One region of the Methylosinus trichosporium OB3b genome, then DNA from elsewhere that is predicted to be linked to it. Evidence: riboswitches for the same ligand, from Rfam matches in the RefSeq annotation. Region 1 holds a riboswitch; the other holds the start of a gene.
What was found. A riboswitch is a leader RNA that binds a small molecule or an ion and turns the genes downstream of it on or off. The one in region 1 is predicted to bind cobalamin.
Positions count from the first base shown of each region.

Region 2: another riboswitch for cobalamin. It lies ahead of CQW49_RS09605 (hypothetical protein); the one in region 1 lies ahead of CQW49_RS10010 (TonB-dependent receptor plug domain-containing protein).

Region 1 covers NZ_CP023737.1:2,088,379-2,091,959, reverse strand. Annotated here, with positions in the region: gene thrC (threonine synthase) at 1-28, shown strand, start outside; gene CQW49_RS10020 (GNAT family N-acetyltransferase) at 36-641, shown strand; gene CQW49_RS10015 (WecB/TagA/CpsF family glycosyltransferase) at 1,036-1,818, shown strand; cobalamin riboswitch at 1,975-2,176, shown strand; gene CQW49_RS10010 (TonB-dependent receptor plug domain-containing protein) at 2,279-3,581, shown strand, end outside.
Region 2 covers NZ_CP023737.1:1,978,976-1,982,556, forward strand. Annotated here, with positions in the region: gene CQW49_RS09595 (efflux RND transporter periplasmic adaptor subunit) at 1-989, opposite strand, end outside; cobalamin riboswitch at 1,633-1,849, shown strand; gene CQW49_RS09605 (hypothetical protein) at 1,957-2,883, shown strand; gene CQW49_RS25095 (hypothetical protein) at 2,949-3,161, shown strand; partial or broken gene CQW49_RS09610 (precorrin-8X methylmutase) at 3,158-3,581, shown strand, end outside.

The DNA of each region.
Region 1 (3,581 bases):
CGCCCGCGCCGCGCGTGGGACCGCGTGAGGGCGCCATGGCTCTGTTCGGCCTCGTCTCCTATTATCGCGATCTGCCGATCCGCGGCGACGGCGTCTATCTGCGCATGTCCGACATGCGCGACTATGCCGCCTGGGCGGCGTTGCGCGAGCGCAGCCGCGCCTTTCTCACGCCCTGGGAGCCGACCTGGCCGGCCGATGATCTGACCCGCGCCAGCTTTCGCTATCGCGTGCGCCGCCACGCCGAGGAGATGGCGCGCGACGACGCCTATTCCTATTTCGTGTTCCGCGCCGCCGACGATGAGCTGGTCGGCGGGCTGACGCTCGGCCATGTGCGGCGCGGGGTCTCGCAGGCGGCGACGCTCGGCTATTGGATGGGCGAGCCCTATGCCGGCAAGGGTTATATGTCCCGCGCGGTGCGGGCCGCGCTCGACTACGCTTTCACGCGCCAGCGCTTGCATCGCATCGAGGCCGCCTGCCTGCCCACCAACGCGCCCTCGATCCGCCTGCTGGAGCGCAACGGCTTCAAGCAGGAGGGGTTTGCGCGCGCCTATCTGAACATCAATGGGCAATGGCGCGACCATCTGCTGTTCGCGCGTCTCGACAGCGATTCCCTGCCGCCGGGTCGTCCCGGCGCAGGCTGACCGGCGCCGTCTCGAATCCGCACGGCGCCGCTCGAGCGGGGCCCGCTGCGTCATTAGCCGACTCTCGACGCGCGCTCCTTCTCCCACTCGTGGGAGAAGATGGCCCCGCGAAGCGGGGTCGGATGAGGGCGCCGGCAGTTTCTCTGAATCTTGCAGCTCTGTTTCTTGAATTCGAAGCAGTTTTTGAATTCGAAGTCGTTTTTCAGTGAGGGCCCTCATCCGACCCTCGCGAAGGCGAGGGCCACCTTCTCCCGCCCTGCGGGAGAAGGGTGCGCCCATTTCTGCGACGCGACTCGTTTCTTCCGCGCGTCTGGCGCGATTCTTTCAGCCGACCCTGCAAGTCACGGGTGCGCGTCCCGCAACAGGACGCGCCAGCGTAGCAAGGGTCGCGTGCATGGAGTCGAAGGATCGAGGGCGTCCGTTCGGGGCGGTGGAGACCATCATGGTCGGCGGCGCGCAGGTGGCGCGTCTCGACCTCGAGCAGACGGCCCGGCTGATGATCGAGACCGCGCGCGGGCCGGCGCCGGAGGGCGCGCCGCTGTTCCTGACCTCGGTCAATGGCGAGGCGCTGGCGCGCCGCGACGCCGATCCCGATTTCGCCGCGCTGATCGACGGCGCCGATCTCGTCAACGCCGACGGCCAGCCGCTGGTGGTCGCCTCGCGGCTGCTGGCGCGCAACGCGCTTCCGGAGCGCGTCGCGACGACCGATCTCTATCCGCTCGTCGCCGGCAAGGCCGAGGGGGAGGGCGTCAGCTTCTATCTGCTCGGCGCCAGCGAGGAGTCCAATCGCGGGACCTTTCAAGCGACGAAGCGGCGTTTCCCGCGGCTCGACATTCGCGGTCGCTGCCATGGCTTTCTGACCGGAGCGGCGCTCGAGCGCAAGGTCGAGGAGATCGACGCGCTCGCGCCCGACATTCTGTGGCTGGCGCTCGGCGTGCCGCGCGAGCAGGAATTCGTGCGCCATTGGCGTCATCGCCTTCGCAACGTCAAAATGATCAAGACATCTGGCGGCCTGTTCGACTTCATGGCCGGGGCCAAGAAGCGGGCGCCGCTGTGGATGCAGCAGGCGGGGCTCGAATGGGCGTTTCGTCTGGCGCTGGAGCCGCGCCGCCTGCTGCGCCGCTATGCGACGACCAATCCCGTCGCGCTGATGCTGCTGATGCGCCATACGCGCTGAGGCGCAAGAGTTTCCGCCCGGCTGCGTCCGAGGCGGGAGACCAGGGCCGACAAAGTACCGCGTATCGGCTTTGGGTCCCCGGCGCGCGTCTCCGCTCGCGCCGGGGACGGCCCTGAGCGCCGCCCCGGCGCACGCTTGACTCGGCCACAGTCTCGCCTATGACTCCCCCTCGATGGTTCCCCATGTGGGATTGAATGGGAATGCGGTGAGCGTCGGCGGCGGCGCGATTCCGCGGCTGCCCCCGCAACTGTGAGCGGATAGCCGAAGACCGAAAGCCACTGGCGCGCAAGCTCCGGGAAGGCGGTCCGACCGGCGATGACCCGCGAGCCAGGAGACCTGCCATCATTCGTGGTCACGCGCGAGAGCGTCGGGCGGGGTGCACCGATGCGGCCGAGATCCGTTCGACGAACGGGTCGAGACCTTCGCAGTGACGGCCCACGTCCGCTGCGAGGCGATTGTCATGTCTTTTCCACTTTCGAGGTCCGCCGTTCTCGGCGCGCCGCTCTTCTCCGCGTCCCTGCTCGTCATCCTTCCCGCTCTCTCTTTCGCCCAGGAGGCGCTGCCGAGCCTAGAGATCGGCGCCGCCACCGTCGTCTCCGCCGATCGCGTCGAGGAGCCGGCGTCGCGCGCGGCCTCCGCCATCACCGTCGTTTCGGGCAAGGAGGTCGAGAAGCGCGGCGCGACGGGCCTGCTCGAGGTTCTGCGCGGAACGCCCGGCCTCGATCTCTATTCCTCCGGCGGCGTCGGCACGCAGAGCTTCGTCTATCTGCGTGGCGCGACGCCCGGCCAGACGCTCGTGCTCATCGACGGCGTGCGCATCGGCGATCCGTCCTCGACCGACGGCTCGGTCGATTTCGGCGCGCTCGTCGCCACCGATATCGAGAGGATCGAGGTGCTGCGCGGGCCGCAATCGGCGCTCTATGGCTCCAACGCCATGGGCGGCGTCATCGACATCATCACCCGCAAGGGCGAAGGCAAGCTCAAGGGCTCCGTCACTTTCGAAGGCGGCTCCTATGGAACGATTCACACGCGCGCCAGCGTTTCGGGCAGCGAGGGCGCGCTCTGGTACGCCTTCGCCGTCGACGCGCTGCATGTTGATGGATTTCCGCGTTATGGCTATCGCATCACGCGGCCGCTCACCATCGGCGACGGGGTGACGCCGCTGCCGGCCGCGCCCTCCGACAGTCCGACCAACAAGGGCGGCGCCAGCGCGCGGCTCGGCTATCGCATCTCCGAGGATCTGTCGGTCGAGGCTTCTTTCATCGGTTATGACAATTCGATCCGCTTCGCCAATACATTCGCCTTCACGCCGGCGGATGTGTTCGACAATGAGAACCATTCGCATTCGTCCTTCGGACAGGGCCATGTGCGTATCGACGCCGATCTCTTCGAGCGCCGGCTGCATAATCGGCTCGTGCTGTTCGGCAATGTGATCGATCGCGACATCTGGCAGACCAGCGCCTGCTTCGATGCGAGCTTTTCCTCCTTCGATTGCCGAACGGGAATGCGCGGCGCGCGCCGCGGGCTCGAATATCAGGGCGATCTGAAGCTCGACGCTCTGGGGCTGCTCACATTCGGCGCGCGACTCCAGACCGAGACGGTGCATACTTCGCAGGATCCGGCGCCGGTGGGGAGCTTCACGCCGATCGACGCCGCGCAGACGACTCATTCGGGCTTCGCCCAGCACAAGTTCACTGTGTTCGATCGTCTCGATCTCTCCTATGGCGGCCGTATCGACGCCGTCGCCGGCAATCACACATTCG
Region 2 (3,581 bases), 110 kb from region 1:
GACGAGGAGGAGGACGTTGACGAGGAGGACGAGCCGCCGTTCGACGAGGTCGTGGAGGTCGAAGTGAAACTGCTGTCGGTCTTGATGGATTCCGGCGCCGGCTCGATGAATGCGAGGCTCCCGTGATAGCGGCGCTCCGGATCGCCCAGAATCGTGAAGTAGACCTTCTGACCAGGCTTCACCCGCACGACGTCGGCCTCCGAGATCTCGGCGCGGATGGTCATCGTATCGACCTGGCCGAGAACCACGATGGTCGGCGCCGACTGCACGGCGTTCACCGTCTGACCTTCCTGGGTGACGATCGCGAGCACGGAGCCGTCGATCGGCGCGGTGATGCGCGTATAGCCGAGATTGACGCGAGCCGCCTCGATCGCGACCTCGGCCTCGATGATCTGGGCGTCGAGTTGAGCGATTTGCGCCCGCGTCGTCCTCACATTCGCTTCCGCGGAATCATAGTCGGCTCGCGAGCTCGCCTTCTGGGCCAGCGTCGCCTTCTGGCGCGTGAAATTGGCCTCGGCGAGCATGAGCGACGCCTCCTTTTCCTCACGCTGAGCGCGGGTGCTCCGCAGCGCCGCCTCGCTCGTGCGCAGCGCGTTGCGCTGGGTCACGGAATCGATCTCGGCGATGAGCTCGCCGGCCTCGACCCTTTGGCCCAGCGCGACCTTCAACGACACCACGCGACCAGACATCTGCGCGCCGACGGCGACCAGCTTCACCGGCTTCAATGTGCCGGTCGCCAACACGGTCCGTTCGATGTCGCCGATAACGGCCGGCGCCGTCACCAGATTAGCGTCGGGTTGCGGCGACAGTTTCGCCTTCAGCGCCCAGCCGATCGCGAGCACCGCCAGAATCGCGCCGATCAGCAGCCGGCGCGGCGCAGATCGACCGGACGGCGCCGGCGCGAGCCGCGGCCGATCGCGCTCTCGCCCCGGCAGCAGGTCGACTCGGGCCGCGTCCTGTGCTGTCGGCATATCTTTCATCATCTGCATGGCGAGCGCTCGCTGCGGAGGGCGACCAGACATGTTTGACCCGTGCTCATCAAAATGCTCCTGGAAGATGCGGGCCGGCGCCGAACGCAGCGCTCGTGAGCAAAGCAGTGACGCACCCGTTGTCGACGGTAGATTTCATCGGGACCTCGACGATGAAGCGCATCCGAACCAATTTGATCGGAGAGAACTCTTTCGTTCTTTCGTCGGAGTGAGCGAATTCTGATCGCTGGGACGATTCCGCGTTCGAACGAAAGGCGCTATTGACCAGCAGCAAACGACGCGCCCACATCTGATCAATTCGGAGGCAACCCAATCCTGCGGCGACTGCTCCTATCAACCCCGACTCGAACGCATCCTAGGCGGGAATTCGGGCTTGCCGCGCCGAAAGTGGTAAACTCGGCGCGTTTCCGAATAGTGTCGCTTCCGTTATCGACAATTGGCTGAAGTCGCCGCTGTCGAGTTCGCCCGGCAATCGTTCGCTCCACGCCAAAAAGCTCTTTGCGCTTCGACGGCGGAACTTTGACCTCGAACGTCGGCGCGCCGCTGCTCGGTGAAGTTCTGCGCGCAGCAGCTCTGCATGGTTCAGGGGAGGCTCGTCGCGCCCCGTGCGCGGTCCTGTCTTGACAGGACCGCGGTCGGGCGCGTCTATTCGCCGGGCGCTGGTTCCTGTCTTGCGACAGGCGAAGAGGGAAGGCGACGGATTGCCCGAAAGGCAGCCCGAGCGCAGCCGCCCCCCGCGACCGTGAACGGAGAGGTCCTCCGACGCCACTGGCCGACAAGGCTGGGAAGGTGGAGGACCGAGGTGGATTGCGATCCCCAGATCCGTGAGCCGGGAGACCTGCCAGCGCATGACGACGGGCGGACGGGGCGCGCCGCAACCGATCGAGCCGGCTTGCGTTCGCCCTTCGCACAGAGGTCGACGACAATCGGTTTCGGCTGGCCGCCTCATGAGAGATGAGGGCCGGCTTTGATCCAGACCTATTCGGACGAGCGAGCGGAAACGCCGCAGCGCGCGCATCCGCGTCCCGGCGCGCCGCAGGTCCGCGGCTGGTGCCCCGGAGCCTTGCGGCCGATGGCCTCGGGCGACGGTCTCGTCCTGCGCGTCAGGCCACGGCTGGGACGGATAGCCGGCGAGCAGCTCATCGGGATCGCTTCGGCCGCGCAATGGTTCGGCGACGGAGAGATCCACCTCACCAACAGAGCCAATCTGCAAATCCGCGGCGTCGCCGAAGCCGATCACGGCGCCCTTCTCGCCATGCTCGGCCGTCTCGGCCTCGTCGATTTGGACGAGCGCGCCGAGCGGCGGCGCAACATCATCGTGACGCCGTTCCCGGACGAGGCGGGGGAGACGGAGCGGATCGCCGCCGCAATGACCGCGGCGCTCGCCGATCTCCCGCCGCTTCCGGCAAAATTCGGCTTCGCCGTGGACACGGGAGCGGTCCGGCGACTCGCCCAGACGTCGGCCGATATCCGCATCGAGCGCGCGGCCGATGGCGGGATCATCCTGCGCGCGGATGGCGCGCCGAAGGGCCAACGGGTTCGAACGGATGCGGCGGCAGGAGCGGCGGTCGAGCTGGCGCGCTGGTTTCTGGCCGCTGGCGGCGTCGCGGCGGGTCGCGGACGCATGGCGGCTCTCGTCCGCCGCATAGGGCCGCCGGTTGGTCGGGATCACGCCGAACCGCGCCGGCGGCGGAAGCTCCCACGCCCGGACCGGTCCCGGACGGCTATCTCGTCGGCTTCCCGTTCGGCGCGGCGCCGGCGGCGGCGCTGCAGGCGCTGGGCCGCCTCGGCGATGTCCGCGTCACGCCCTGGCGAATGCTCGCGGTGGAGACGAGCCTCGCCCCGCCGGCGCTCGAAGGCGTCCTGCTCGCGGCCGATCCTGTTCTGCAGGTGAGCGCGTGTTCCGGCGCGCCATTTTGCCCGCAAGCCGCAGGACCGACGCGGGACCTCGCCCGCGCATTGGCGCCCGCTGTCCCGGTGGGGGCGCATCTTCACGTCGCCGGCTGCGCGAAGGGCTGCGCCCATGCGGCGCCCGCCGATCTCACCATCGTCGCGACGCCGCGCGGCTATGACCTCGTCGTGCGCGGCGCCGCGGCCGACGGGCCGCGCATCCGCGATCTGCGCCCGGCCGATTTCGCCGATGGCGCGCTGTTCGAAGAGGCTCTCGCGTGAAGCGCTATGAAACAGATGGCGCAGCGATCTATCGTCGCTCCTTCGCCATCATCCGCTCCGAAGCCGATCTCGCCCGCTTCTCCGCGGAGGAGGAGCCGATCGTGGTTCGGATGATTCACGCCGCCGGGCTGGTCGGGCTCGAAGCCGGCGTGCGCTTCGGCCCGGGCTTCGTCGCCGCGGCGCGCGCGCGCTGGAAGCAGGCGCGCCCATATTGTGCGACGCCCGCATGGTGGCGAGGGCGTCACCCGCGCCCGTCTGCCGGCCCGCAACGAGGTTCTCTGCACGCTCGCCGATCCTTCCGTGCCGGATCTCGCCGCAAGGCTCGGCGACACCCGTTCCGCGGCCGCGGTGGAGCTGTGGCGTCCCCGTCTCGCGGGGCCGTGATCGCCATCGGCAACGCCCCGACGGCGCTGTTCCGCC